Regions from separate parts of the Bacillus sp. GW823-FHT06A10 genome, predicted to be linked through region 2. Evidence: riboswitches for the same ligand, from Rfam matches in the RefSeq annotation. Region 2 holds a riboswitch; each other region holds the start of a gene.
The links. A riboswitch is a leader RNA that binds a small molecule or an ion and turns the genes downstream of it on or off. The one in region 2 is predicted to bind S-adenosylmethionine.
Positions count from the first base shown of each region.

Region 1: another riboswitch for S-adenosylmethionine. It lies ahead of AC1Q8M_RS26330 (MetQ/NlpA family ABC transporter substrate-binding protein); the one in region 2 lies ahead of AC1Q8M_RS21280 (methionine ABC transporter ATP-binding protein).
Region 3: another riboswitch for S-adenosylmethionine. It lies ahead of mtnK (S-methyl-5-thioribose kinase); the one in region 2 lies ahead of AC1Q8M_RS21280 (methionine ABC transporter ATP-binding protein).

Region 1 is NZ_JBXAHT010000006.1:67,453-72,339, reverse strand. Features, by position in the region: gene AC1Q8M_RS26340 (methionine ABC transporter permease) at 1-90, opposite strand, end outside; gene AC1Q8M_RS26335 (methionine ABC transporter ATP-binding protein) at 65-1,105, opposite strand; gene AC1Q8M_RS26330 (MetQ/NlpA family ABC transporter substrate-binding protein) at 1,118-1,930, opposite strand; SAM riboswitch class I at 2,016-2,130, opposite strand; gene AC1Q8M_RS26325 (NAD(P)-dependent alcohol dehydrogenase) at 2,210-3,118, opposite strand; gene AC1Q8M_RS26320 (DUF6612 family protein) at 3,276-4,040, shown strand; gene AC1Q8M_RS26315 (FAD-binding oxidoreductase) at 4,107-4,887, shown strand, end outside.
Region 2 is NZ_JBXAHT010000003.1:84,985-89,871, reverse strand. Features, by position in the region: gene AC1Q8M_RS21295 (toprim domain-containing protein) at 477-821, shown strand; gene AC1Q8M_RS21290 (thioredoxin family protein) at 825-1,133, shown strand; gene AC1Q8M_RS21285 (hypothetical protein) at 1,286-1,630, shown strand; SAM riboswitch class I at 1,756-1,863, shown strand; gene AC1Q8M_RS21280 (methionine ABC transporter ATP-binding protein) at 2,041-3,066, shown strand; gene AC1Q8M_RS21275 (methionine ABC transporter permease) at 3,059-3,724, shown strand; gene metQ (methionine ABC transporter substrate-binding lipoprotein MetQ) at 3,748-4,560, shown strand; gene metQ (methionine ABC transporter substrate-binding lipoprotein MetQ) at 4,631-4,887, shown strand, end outside.
Region 3 is NZ_JBXAHT010000002.1:771,632-776,518, forward strand. Features, by position in the region: gene AC1Q8M_RS18910 (pyridoxal phosphate-dependent aminotransferase) at 1-1,158, opposite strand, end outside; gene AC1Q8M_RS18915 (carbon-nitrogen family hydrolase) at 1,173-2,036, shown strand; SAM riboswitch class I at 2,108-2,249, shown strand; gene mtnK (S-methyl-5-thioribose kinase) at 2,340-3,521, shown strand; gene mtnA (S-methyl-5-thioribose-1-phosphate isomerase) at 3,518-4,579, shown strand; gene AC1Q8M_RS18930 (YvrJ family protein) at 4,647-4,808, shown strand; gene AC1Q8M_RS18935 (3-hydroxybutyrate dehydrogenase) at 4,839-4,887, opposite strand, start outside.

The DNA of each region.
Region 1 (4,887 bases), on a different contig from region 2:
GAGTAATGAAATAGATGTCATTTGAAAGGTTTGAATTGTGGCTTCCCATATGACTTTACCCCATTCATCCAAAAAGGACTTGTTTCCCATAATCTGTTCTGCCTCCTTCTACAATGATTCCTTGCTCTTGTAAAAATGATAAAGCACGGTGGATTTCATTTTGTTCTCCTTGCATATGAACGACTAATTTCCCATATGCTTCATGTTTTAACTGCGTAATATTACCGGATAAAATATTCGGATACACTTGGAAACGTTTTGTGGCAACAGCTAAGGCAGGTTCACCTGAAGTAGTGCCAATAAATGAAAGTGTTACAATTTCTCCAGTATTCTGTAGTTCTTTCTGTACCTCTTCTGGAATTTTAGCTGCAAAGGCGCTATTTACAAATTTCTTCGTTGTTACATGTTGTGGGTTTGTGAAAATATCTTTCACAGTCCCGCTTTCGACTACAGATCCATGTTCCATAACGGCAACGCGGTCGCATATACGTTGGATAACGTTCATTTCGTGTGTAATGAGTAAAATCGTAATTCCAATTTCTTCGTTAATCTTTAATAACAAATCAAGAATAGAATCAGTTGTTTCTGGATCTAAAGCGCTCGTTGCTTCGTCACTTAATAACACTTCAGGCTCATGTGATAGTGCACGTGCAATTGCAACGCGCTGTTTTTGACCGCCAGAAAGTTCACTTGGATAAGCATCTTTTCGATTGAAAAGATCGACAATGCGTAAATATTTTTCTACCCTTTTTTTAATTTCCACTTTTGGAATACCAGCAAGGCGTAAAGGTAATGCAATATTTTCATAGATGCTAACAGTTTTAAGTAAATTGAATCCTTGAAAGATCATTCCGATTTTTTGTCTCGCTTTTGCTAGTTCTTTTGTCGATAACGTTGTTAAGTCTTGTTCGTTTACAATGATATTTCCTGTCGTTGGTTTTTCTAATAAATTTACACATCGAATCAATGTGCTTTTACCAGCGCCGCTATACCCAATGATTCCAAATACCTCGCCTTTTTCTACTTTAAGGGAAGTAGGCTTAAGAGCCTCAACAGTCCCTTTTTTTGTTGAAAATACTTTGGATATGTTTTTTAATTCAATCATTATCGTCAGCTCCTACCAAGATGGTAAAACTGAACCATCAAATTTTTTCTCGATAAACTCTTTTACTCCTTTAGATTGATAAGCTTTCTTTAATTTATTTACAACGGCATCATCTTTATTTTCATTACGAACAACGACCCAGTTCACATATGGTGAATCTTTTCCTTCGCGGAAAATAGAATCTTTCGCCGGACTTAATTTTGCCCCTAATGCAAAGTTTGTATTGATTGCGGCTGCTTTCACTTCACTTAGTTGTGTTGGTAATTGAGATGCCTCTAATTCAACAATCTTTAAATTTTTCGGGTTTTCAATTACATCCTTTGCAGTCGCTTTTTCTGTAGCCTTTGGATCAACTTTTAAAACCCCTGCTTTTTCAAATAATTTTAAAGCTCGCAGTTCATTCGTTGGGTCATTGGGTACAGCAATTGCATCGCCCTCTTTTAAGTCTTTTACATCTTTTATATCTTTAGAATATACGCCCATAGGGAATGTTACTGTTGAAAATACTTCAGCTAATTTCATATTGCGTTCAGCTTTAAATACATCTAAATACGATTTTGTTTGGTAGCTATTTACATCAAGGCTTTTTTCATCTAAAGATACGTTTGGCGCTACATAATCATTAAATACTTTTATGTCAATTTCCAGACCATCTTTTGCTGCAACTTCTTTTACCTTTTCAAAAATTTGTTCATGTGGTCCACCTGTTACACCGACAGTAATCTTTTTCTCGTCTAATGCTTTTACCTCTTTATCTGAACTCGCGCTACATGCGCCTAATAATAATACTGCTCCGCTTACAATGCTTAATAATACCTTTTTCATCTATAAATCCCCCTTCATATACGTTCCAAAATAAAAAGCACCTCCCAAAAATAAGAGAGGTGCCGAATAGACGAAATAGATTCCTCTCTTATCTTCCAAAACGAAAACTCGTTTTGCAGGAATTAGCACCTTAGCTTATACTTCATAAGCTCGGTTGCCGGGCATCATCGGGCCAGTCCCTCCGCCACTCTTGATAAGAGTATGTGTATGTAGTTTTGAATATGGTACTAATAGTAAATCGTACAAAAAGAATTGTCAATGGTATTTTCAGAATATATTTTATTTTAAGGTAATCGAAACATTTCCTTTCTTATGGCCCATTTCTACATACGTATGGGCTTCTACAACTTCTTCTAATCGGTAAGTTCTATCAATAACAGGTTTTAGCTTTTCTGTTTCAGCTAGTTGTTTTAGTAGGTTCATATCTTCTTTACTGACCTTTGCCATCATTCCGTTCACAGATACATATTTTCCATTAGGCATTAATGCATCTGTACAAAGAGACTTATTATATTTTCCAACTGCGTCAAATATAATATCGTAGTGATCGCCCCGCTTAGTAAAATCTTCTTTCATATAATCAATTACGTTGTCTGCCCCTAAAGCTGTTACTAAATCGAAATTCGAACTACTACAAATGGCTGTGACAGTCGCCCCGAAGTATTTAGCAAGCTGTACGGCAGCTGTCCCTACTGACCCAGAGGCGCCGTATATAAGTACTCGTTGCCCTTTTTTTATCTGTCCTTTTCTAAGGAAGTGCAATGCTGAAGTTCCGCCAAAAGGAATAACGGCAGCTTCTTCATATGTCACATTGGTAGGTTTTAATGCTATTAATCCACTTTCATGCACGCATGTGTATTCCGCATAACCACCAAGGTTTAGTTCTGTTAATGCAAAAACTGGATCTCCTTTTTTAAATTGTGTTACATCTGATCCAATGTCTTCGATTTCACCGGATAACTCTACGCCAAATATAGGTTTTCTCGGTTTTCTGAAACCTAATATGATCCGCATAGGAATCCAAAATAAGAGGGGGCTATTAAAGCCACGTATTCTACAATCTCCAGTCGATACACTTGTTGCGTGAATTTTAACTAATACTTCATTTTTCTTAGGTTTAGGCTTTTCTATATTTTGAAGCTGGAGAACATTAGGTGGTCCATACTTTGTGCAAATAATAGCTTTCATAATGACCTCCTGAAATGAGTTGTTATTATTTACATCATATTTAAACTTTTTCTCAAACATGTTGCTATATAGGAAATAAATTTAAAGAAGAATATTACGAATTATATAGATTTCATAGGAAAAGAGATGATATTATTTTTGGGAAGGAGGGGACGTTATGAAAAAATTTATTTTAATTTCAAGTTTAGTACTTGCAGTCGGTCTAGGAGTAGGGTGTAGTAATGAGAAAACAAAAAAGACTGATGAGCCGAAAAAAGAAGCTGTGCAGAAAGAAAAGGAATTAACAGCGAAGGATGTTTTCAATAAAGCGAATGAAGCTTTTAAAAACGAAGAAAATGTAACGATGACATATGATGTGGGAATAAAGGCTGAAGGAACAGAGATGAATGTAATAAAGGCCAAAATGCAATTAGAGCCGAAGCAAAAAAATTCTCGTTCTGAAATGAATGTTTCTGGTACAGAGGTTGTTGTTTATGATGTGGGTGGCAAAATTGCTGGTCAGTTGAAAAATCCTAATACGGGTGAAGTGATGTCTGTACCAGAGGAACAATTAAATGCTAACGGAATGAATGCGACTCAAGGAATGGTAGATAATTTAGAGATTCCATCGGAAATTTTAAATAAAGTGAAGATGGAGAAAAGTGGAGATAATTATAAGCTGAAGTTTGCATTAAAAGGGCAAGAGACAGAGAGTATGTTAGCTAGTATGGATGAAAAGCAGAAACAAATGCTACAAGGCCAAAATGCAAAGATAGAAGAAATAGATGGAGAATATATTATTACAAAAGATTTTAAATATGAATCAGCAAAGATAGATATGGTTATGAGTAGCAATGGTGAGGATAAAGCGCACATTATTACGGATGCGAAGTTTACATCGTATGATAAATTTGATCCAATACAATTGCCAGCAGCAAAGTAATCACTGTCAAGAGAGGTACCTGAAAGAACGGGTATCTCTTTTTGTTGCTAATAAGGAGAGTGTCCTTTGAAAAAAAGAAAGATAGTAGTGGTCATTGTCGCATATACGGTTTTGCTTGCAACGTCTGTACATACGTATAAAAAACAAATTGATCATCCTATTATGAGTGATGTAGGTAAATTGCTTCCGACAAAAATAAAACGTGTTGAAAGTGCTACGGAAGAGCACTCGTTAATAAAATTAGTGCGAGATGCAAAAGTTTCAGGAGAGAAAATTTCCATTGCAGGCATGCAACATAGCCAAGGAGGACAGACATATTATCCGAATGGCACGATGCTCGATATGAAAGGATATAATAAAATATTAGAATTCGATCCAGAGAAGAAGCGTATTACAGTTCAAAGTGGTGTCACGTGGAATGATATTCAGAAGAAAATAAATCCATATGGCCTTGCGGTACAGGTCATGCAGTCTCAAAATATTTTTACTGTTGGTGGTTCATTAAGTGTAAATGTACATGGGCGTGATATTCGTCATGAGGCACTAATTGATACAGTAGATTCATTTAGATTGTTAATGGCAGATGGCACGGTACGTAATGTAAGTAGAGAAGAAAATGCAGAGTTATTTCCATATGTCATTGGGGGTTACGGTTTATTTGGAGTTATTTTAGATGTGACGCTGAAGTTAACAGATGATGAATTATATGAAATGCACACGAGAATGATAGATTATAAAGAATACGCATCTTATTTCAAAGAGAAAGTGAAAAGAGATGAGAATGTTCGTATGCACTTAGCGCGTATTTCTGTTGCTCCAAATTCATTTTTAAAAGAGATGTATGTGA
Region 2 (4,887 bases):
AGGACAGCCTTTGTGCTGTCCTTTTTTATTTTGTGTAAAATAATGAATGTAGAATCATATACTAATTATCGTGTAGGAGAACGTTTTTTGAAAAAACTTTTTCGTTTAATCTTTATGCAGGTCTAGCCGTTTTTGTTTTTCGTTGTCTAGCTCCAGCGACTAGATTGTTCGGTGGCTTCGCTTCTTCCTACAAGGCAAAAAGCGCCTCTACGTCAGAAGCTCCATCCCCATCACAATCTAAATGAGCCGCTTGCGCTTTTCATTGTCTAGCTCCAACTCCTAGCCCTTCATGTCTAAGAACCTTCCGCACGAGAAGACAAAAAGCGTCTTCTGTACGGAAGAACCTTAGCCAACAGGGCTAAACAGTCGGTTTCGCTTTTCTTTTGCAAAAATAAACAGGAAACAACATGAAAATAACGAATATACTATATACTAAGTTCAAGGTTGTATAGTATATGGTGATCGGGTGATGACATATGATTTATGTGGAAAAAGTCATTATTGTAGAAGGTACATCAGATAGAAGAAAGATTGAATCTATTATTCGTGAACCAGTGGAAATTGTTTGTACAAATGGTACAATTGGTTTGTCGAAAATGGATGAGCTCGTTGATCAGTTTTTTGATAAGGAAGTGTATGTGCTAGTGGATGCTGATGATGCTGGAGAAAAGTTAAGGAAACAATTTCGAAAAGAATTTCCGCAAGCCGAGCATATCTATATTGATCGCTCGTACCGAGAAGTGGCAACTGCGCCATCTACACACTTAGCAAATGTATTATGGGGAGCCGACATTGACGTTTATACAGAATATTTACGGTAAGGAATGATAGAAGTGATCGATTGGACAGGAGCCGAAGCTACAGCCCTAATAGAGAATGAAGAAAAAACAGTGTTATATGTATATACTCCAATGTGTGGAACATGCCAATTAGCAAAAAAGATGTTAACAGTCGTTGAGATGACAATTGAAGGCCTCAAAATTGGGATGTTAGATTTAAATTATGCTCCGCATTTAGCGAAAGAGTATGGGATTGAAAGTGTACCTTGTTTACTTGTTTTTGAAAATGGGACACTGATGAAGAAGATATATGCATTTCATTCGGTTGAATATTTATATACGGAATTAAAGTAGGCGGCAAAATTTTTGCCGCCTCGACATATTTCTTGGGAAATATGTCGAGATGCAGGATGGATACAGTATTTGTCGAGCGAAAATAACAGGATTGCTCTTTATTGAGAGGGAATGGTATGTAATAGAAAGTGATATGAAGGATGTGATTTAGGGTGAAATTATATTCTTTGCTTCAATCATTTGTAAATTACGCTAATGGTCAATATCATTTAGAGCCGCTTTTAAGACAAGAGGAGAAAACTGTTAATTTCCGCTTTAGAGATGAAAGTTGTTCGTTACAAATTTCAAGAGATTATATAGAGCTGCTACAAGAGGAAAGAGGAACGGAACAAATCATTTGCTTAGATGAAAAAGATATAGAGCAATTGGTGAATGGAAATGTACGATTGCAAATGTTAATGAATGATGGACGTGTACAATATTCAGGAACGTACCGAACGATGTTATTAGTGGAATCGATGTTTCATATATGTAAACCGATGTCAGTAGGTGCTTAAAATTCTGAAGTTTCATTTTTTGCGAAAATTTCTGTTGACATGGTGAGCGTATATTGATACAATTCAAGTCATAAAATATAGACAATTTCATAAATTTCAAATCAGACGAAAATTGAATCTGATTTCTCTTATCAAGAGAGGTGGAGGGACTGTGCCCTGTGAAGCCCGGCAACCGTCAACTTATGTTGAAATGGTGCCAATTCCTGCAAAGCGAATGCTTTGAGAGATGAGAGAGAGGGATAATGTTGTTATATACGCATATAAACCTTTCTGCTTCTCTAAAGCGGAAAGGTTTTTTGTTGTTTGAATGTGGAGGACATTCAAATAATAAAAGTAGTGATAGCGGTGGACTACACGCATCAAAAATAAAAAAATGCGGAGTCTATCTAAACAAAAAAGGGGTGAACATCATGATTCTATTAGAGAATGTAAGGAAAATATATAAGGCGAAAAGCGGTGATGTCACTGCTGTAGATAACGCCAATTTAAAAATAGAAAAAGGCGAAATATTTGGTGTTATCGGATATAGCGGCGCTGGGAAAAGTTCTTTAATCAGATTGTTTAATCAGTTAGAGAAACCGACTTCTGGCCAAATTACAATTGCGAATCGTGTTATATCAGCAATTACAGGAAGTGAACTTCGTAAGGCAAGGCAAGAAATCGGAATGATTTTTCAGCACTTTAACTTACTTTGGTCACGAACTGTACGTGAAAATATAGAGTTTCCACTTGAAATTGCAGGTGTTGATAAAACGAAGAGAAGAAAACGTGTTGATGAATTAATTCATCTTGTTGGATTAGAAGGAAGAGGAGACGCGTACCCATCTCAGCTGAGCGGGGGACAAAAACAACGCGTTGGGATTGCAAGAGCATTAGCTAACAACCCACAAGTACTTTTATGTGATGAAGCAACGTCGGCTCTTGATCCAGAAACGACAGATCAAATTTTGGATTTACTATTAGACATTAATAAGCGCCTTGGTTTAACAATTGTACTCATTACACATGAGATGCACGTAATTCGAAAGATTTGTAATCGAGTGGCGGTAATGGAGAGAGGAAAGATTGTAGAAACGGGTCCAGTACTTGATGTATTCCGTAATCCGAAGCAAGATATTACGAAACGATTTGTACAGCAGTTAACAGATTCTGAAGATACAAATGAAACGATTGAAAGTTTAATTGAAAAATATCCAGATGGAAAAGTAATTCGTTTGCAGTTTATTGGTGAGGCTGTAGAAAGACCAGTCCTTCAACGATTGATGCAACGCAGTGATATAGAAGTTAGCATTTTGCAAGGAAATATCGCACAAACGAATAACGGTTCTTACGGTAGTTTAGTTGTTCATTTAAATGGTGAGGAAACAGCGATCCAGCAAGCGATAGAAGGAATTCATCAAGATCAAGTAGAGCTGGAGGTGATTGCACATGGATAAGTTACTCGCAAATGTTGATTGGAATCAAATGTTAGAAGCAACTGGTGAAACGTTATATATGACGGCAATCGCAGCTCTTGCGACATTTGTTTTAGGACTAATTTTAGGATTGTTACTTTTCATGACAGCGAAAGATAATTTATGGGAAAACAAATCAATTAATACGGTGATTGGAGCATTCGTAAATATATTCCGTTCTATACCGTTCATCATTTTAATTATTTTATTAATCCCATTCACAAAGATTCTTCTTGGAACAATTCTTGGAGCAAGTGCAGCTCTGCCGGCTTTAATTATTGGAGCGGCACCATTCTACGCGAGAATGGTTGAAATTGCACTTCGCGAAATTGATAAAGGTGTAATTGAAGCTTCCAAAGCAATGGGAGCAAAAACAAGCACAATTATTTTGAAAGTGTTAATTCCAGAATCGTTACCAGCATTAGTATCTGGTATTACGGTTACGACAATTGCTTTAGTAGGCTATACAGCAATGGCGGGAGTTGTTGGTGCTGGTGGTCTTGGAACACTTGCTTATTTAGAAGGATTCCAGCGAGGAAATAACGATGTAACAATCGTTGCGACAATTTGTGTATTACTAGTTGTATTTTTAATTCAGTGGATTGGTGATAGTTTAACGACTCGAATAGATAAACGATAATAAAAAACGAGAGGATGTTTCAAATGAAAAAATTATTACTTACGGCACTTATTTCAACTTCAATTTTTGGTTTAGCTGCTTGTGGCGGGAAAGATAAAGATGAAAAGAAACTTGTTGTTGGTGCTTCTAACGTACCGCACGCTGAAATTTTAGAAAAGGCAAAACCGTTACTTGAGAAAAAAGGAATTGAGTTAGAAATTAAAAAATTCCAAGACTACGTATTACCAAATAAATCGTTAGCGGATAAGGATTTAGATGCAAACTACTTCCAGCACATTCCGTATTTAGAAAAAGAAATTAAAGATAAAAAATATGATTTTGAAATAGCGGGGAAAATTCATTTAGAACCAATTGGTGTATACTCTCAAAAGTATAAGAGCCTAAAAGAACTTCCAGACGGGGCGACAATCATTATGAGTAATTCCGTTACTGACCATGGACGTGGTTTAGCAATTTTACAAAAAGAAGGCATTTTAAAAATTAAAGACGGAGTAGAGCCAGTTAATGCAACTCCAAAAGATATTGCAGATAATCCGAAAAACTTAAAATTTAAAACAGATATCGAGCCTGGTTTATTGCCACAAGTGTATAACAATAAGGAAGGCGATGCTGTTTTAATTAACTCTAACTATGCAATTGATGCGAAATTAAACCCAGAAAAAGATGCAATTGCAATTGAAGGTGATGATTCACCGTACGCAAACATAGTAGCTGTTCGTAAAGGTGATAAAGATAAAAAAGAGATTAAAGAGCTTGTAGAAGTATTGCATTCTAAAGAAATCGAAGACTTTATTAATAAAGAATATAAAGGAGCGGTTGTTCCTGTAAAAGAATAATTGCTGAAAAGGCTGGTGTATGCCAGCCTTTTTTATAACTACATAACTATAGGGGAGAAGGGGACATCATATGAAAAAGATTCTATTGTCAGTTGTTACAGCGCTGTCTGTATTTACATTAGCTGCTTGCGGAGGAAAAGAAGAGAATAAGCTTGTTGTTGGAGCTTCTAACGTGCCGCATGCTGTTATTTTAGAGAAAGCACAGCCAATCTTAGAGAAAAAAGGCATTAAGTTAGAGATTAAAAAGTTCCAGGATTATGTACTGCCAAATAAAGCGTTAGCGGATAAAGAGATTGATGCGAACTACTTCCAGCATATTCCGTATTT
Region 3 (4,887 bases), on a different contig from region 2:
TTTATCAATTCGATTAATGGCTTCTCGTAATCTATCTTCTGTATGCAAGAGACCAACACGGACATACCCTTCGCCATGTTCACCAAATCCAACACCAGGAGCAACTGCAACGTGTGCTTTTTCTAGTAAAATATCAGAAAATTGCTCGGATGTATAACCTTCTGGTACAGGAAGCCATGCAAAGAATGATCCGGTTGGAATGTCTACATTCCAACCAATTGAGTGACAAGCTGAAATAAGAGCGTTTCTCCGAGATTCGTAACTATTTACAAGATCTACTACACAAGACTGTGAACTTAATAGTGCTTCGCGAGCAGCATCTTGAATTGCACCAAAAATACTAACATACATATGATCTTGCAATAGGTTAATGGTTTCGATGACACTTTCATTTCCAACTGCAAAAGCAATACGCCAGCCAGCCATATTGAAAGTTTTTGATAACGTGTAAATTTCAATTCCTATATCTTTCGAACCATCTGCTTGCAAGAAACTAACAGGTTTTTGACCATCAAATCCGATAGCACCGTAAGCGAAATCGTGAACAACTAATATATTATGTTTATTAGCAAAATGAATGGTTGTATCAAAAAAATCTTTTGATGCAGTAGCACCTGTAGGGTTATTTGGATAGTTTAAAAACATTAACTTTGCCCGTTCAGCGATAGAGTCGTCAATTTTTTTATAATCCGGTAAAAAATGATTTTCTGCAATAAGCGGCATGGTTTCAAAGTGTGCCTTTGCTAAGGCAACCCCAGATAAATAATCTGGATAGCCTGGATCCGGAACGAGAATTGTATCACCAGGATTTGTAAAACAAATTGGTAATTCTACTAGTCCAGCCTTCCCACCAAACAAAATAGCAACTTCAGTTTTTGGGTTTAATTCGACGCCGTATTCACGTTTATAGAATGTAGTCACGGCTTCCTTTAAGCTTTCATGTCCGCGAAATGGCGGATATTTATGATGAATGGTCTTTTCGGCAGCATCTTGTAAAGCTTTTACGATATGCTGCGGTGTTGGTTGATCTGGATTACCTTGACCTAGATTAATAACATCGTGACCAGCTGCAACGACTTTGTTAACTTTTGCAACAAGTGAAGCGAAAAATTGTGTTGGCAATGATGTTACTATCTCAGAAGGTTGAAATAATTTCATACTTTCCACCTCTTTTGAAAGTTGTTACAATTCTAGTGACAAATGATATAATCTTTCCAGTATTTTGTAAAGAAAAAAATAAGAATGGGGCTGAAAAAATGAAAGTCGCATGTATTCAAATGGATATTGTTTTTGGAGATGTAGAAAAAAATATTGAGAATGCTAAAAATAAAATAAGCGAAGCTATGAAGGAAAGGCCAGATGTTATCGTCTTACCAGAACTATGGACAACAGGATATGATTTAACGAGACTTTCTGAAATTGCAGATAGGGATGGAGTGGAAACGAAAGAAAAGTTAATAGAATGGGCGAAGCAATATGATGTACATATTGTTGGTGGTTCTATAGCAAAGCAAACAGAGCAAGGCGTTACAAATACGATGTATGTTGTAAATAATGAAGGACAGCTAGTCAACGAATATAGTAAAGTACATTTATTTCAGCTTATGGATGAACATAAATATTTAATAGCCGGTAATGGTACGGGCGAATTTAAGCTGGATGATGTTGAATGCGCTGGAACAATTTGTTATGATATTCGTTTTCCAGAGTGGATGCGTGTCCATACTGCTAAAGGGGCAAAAGTATTATTTGTTGTAGCTGAATGGCCATTAGTTCGTTTAGCACATTGGCGTTTGCTATTGCAAGCAAGAGCAGTTGAAAATCAGTGTTATGTTGTTGCATGTAATAGAGCGGGAAAGGATCCAAATAATGTATTTGCGGGTCATTCTTTAATTGTGGACCCTTGGGGTGAAGTTGTAGTAGAGGCGAATGAAGAGGAATCAATTTTATTTGGAGAGCTTGAATTCGAGAAAATTAAAGAAGTACGTAAAGGAATTCCAGTTTTTGCGGATCGCCGTCCAGAATTATACAAATAAAATGTTGACAAGTGATTTTTATTCTTGGTATAGTCTTCAACATAAAGTTAAAAATTCAAAAAATTATACAACTCTTATCAAGAGCAGGTGGAGGGATTTGGCCCGATGAAGCCCAGCAACCGACCGTAATACCATTGTGAAATGGGGCGTTTATTACGCCAAAAGGCACGGTGCTAATTCCAGCAGAAAGTAAAACTTTCTGGCAGATAAGAGGGGAGAAGATAAACTTCAAACCTCTTTCTTAGTGGAAAGAGGTTTTTCTATGTTAGAAAAACCTCTGAATTTAAAAAGGGGGAGAAGACGATGGGATATTATTCATTAACAGAAATAACAGCTGTACAATATGCGAAAGATCATGGCTATTTTGAAGCAAAGGCAAATGTCGTTTGTCATGAAATTGGAGACGGAAACTTAAATTACGTGTTCAAATTAGATGATGGAGAGAAATCAATTATAATAAAACAAGCACTGCCTTATGCGAAAGTAGTTGGTGAAAGCTGGCCATTGTCTATAAAAAGAGCAACGATTGAAAGCAAGGCATTACAAATTTTTGCACAGTATGTACCGGATTATGTTCCAGTAGTGTACAGTCATGATGAAGAGTTAGCGATAACGGTAATAGAAGACTTATCAAGACTAACAATTACAAGAAAAGGATTAATAGACGGAGAAGAATATCCGCTTTTATCCCAGCATATCGGCCGTTTTCTAGCACATGTTTTATTTTACACTTCAGATTTTGGTTTACAGTCAGAAGAGAAGAGGGTACTAGAAGGTACCTTTGTAAATCCGGACCTTTGTAAAATTACAGAGGAATTAGTGTTTACAGATCCGTTTGGACATTATGATACAAATGATTATGAGCCAGATTTACAGCTAGTGGTTGATGAACTTTGGAGTGATAAAACTTTAAAACTAAAAGTAGCACAATATAAATATAAGTTCTTAACAAGAAAAGAAACTCTTATTCATGGTGATTTACATACTGGTAGTATTTTTTCGTCACCTTCTGAAACGAAAGTGATTGATCCAGAATTTGCGACATATGGCCCATTTGGATTTGACATAGGTCAATTTATTGCAAATCTATTACTAAATGCTTTATCTAGAGAAGAAGAAAAAAGAAGTGTACTATTTTTCCATATAGAAAAGACGTGGAGTTATTTTGTAGAAAATTTTACAAAATTATGGATTGGAGAAGGTGTAGAAGCATATACGAAAGAAAAACAATGGTTACCAATTATTTTGCAAAATATCTTTACTGATGCAGTTGGATTTGCCGGATGTGAACTGATTCGTAGAACAATTGGTTTAGCTCATGTAGCAGATTTAGATGAAATAGAAAATAAAGAAACAAGAATTCAAGCTAAGAAACAAGCGCTATCCTTAGGTAAAGAACTAATAAAATATGAATCTAAAAGTGCTGATATTCAACTGTTTCGAACATTATTTCAACAGACAGTTTCAGGGGGCGTAAAAGCGTGAGTACAATTGTTACTGTTCCGAGATCTGTAAGCTGGAAAGGTGATGCAATTGCGGTATTAAATCAAACGAAATTGCCGCATAGCACAGAATACAAAACATTGACGACTATTGAAGAGGTTTGGAAAAGTATCGTAATGTTAGAAGTACGAGGAGCGCCTGCAATTGGAATTGTAGCTGCATTTGGCTTGGCGCTTGCATCAAAAAAATATAACACTGTACATATTGAAGAATTTCAAAAGAAGTTTAATAGAGATTGTAATTATTTAGGAACGTCACGCCCGACAGCAGTAAATTTATTTTGGGCAATTGATCGTATGAGAGAATCTATTCGAGAGATTACTACAATAAAAGAAGCACAAAAAACATTAGAAGAAGAAGCGCTTCGCATTCAGCAGGAAGATGAAGAGGTGTGCCGAAATATTGGGGAATATGCGTTAACATGTTTTAAAGATGGCGATAATATTTTAACAATCTGTAACGCTGGAAGTATCGCAACTGCCAGATATGGAACTGCATTAGCTCCCTTTTATATTGGAAAAGAGAAAGGTGTGCGTCTACATGTATATGCGTGTGAAACGAGACCAGTTTTACAAGGTGGTCGCTTAACGACCTGGGAATTGAAGCAAGCAAATATTGATGTGACCCTTATTACAGATAATACTGCAGCTCATGCTATTCAAACGAAAGAAATAAATGCAATTATTGTAGGGGCGGATCGAATTGTCGCAAATGGAGATACGGCAAATAAAATAGGGACAATGAATTTAGCTATTTTAGCAAAGCACTTTGATATCCCATTTTATGTTGCTGCGCCACTGTCAACATTTGATGTTACGAAAGAAACTGGAGCCGAAATAATTATTGAAGAAAGAGATGAAACAGAAGTTACGAAAATCTTTGGAAAACAAGTAGCACCAATTGGAACGAATGTTTATAACCCTGCATTTGACGTAACACCGAACGAATTAATTACAGGAATTATTACTGAGAAAGGTATTATAAGCGGGGATTATAAACGAGAAATTGCATCATTATTTGAAAAACAGGCTAATACATAATAGCTTGTTTTTTTATGCCTAAATGCATTGTTTTCTCTTACTTATATAATGAAAGGAGGAGAAGAGGATGGAAGAGTGGATCAAGATGATAGGTAATGTAGGGTTTCCAATTGTTGTAACATTATATTTACTCCACCGTATTGAAAGTAAATTAGAGGGGGTAATTGTTGCAATTGAGAAGCTCCCGCGGCAATTACTAAAGTACGAAGATCCTCGCAATAAAAAATAAAGTTTGCTCTTCTTGAGCAAACTTTATTTTTTATTGAGCAGTATAGCCACCATCGATAACGACAGCTTGACCAGTAATA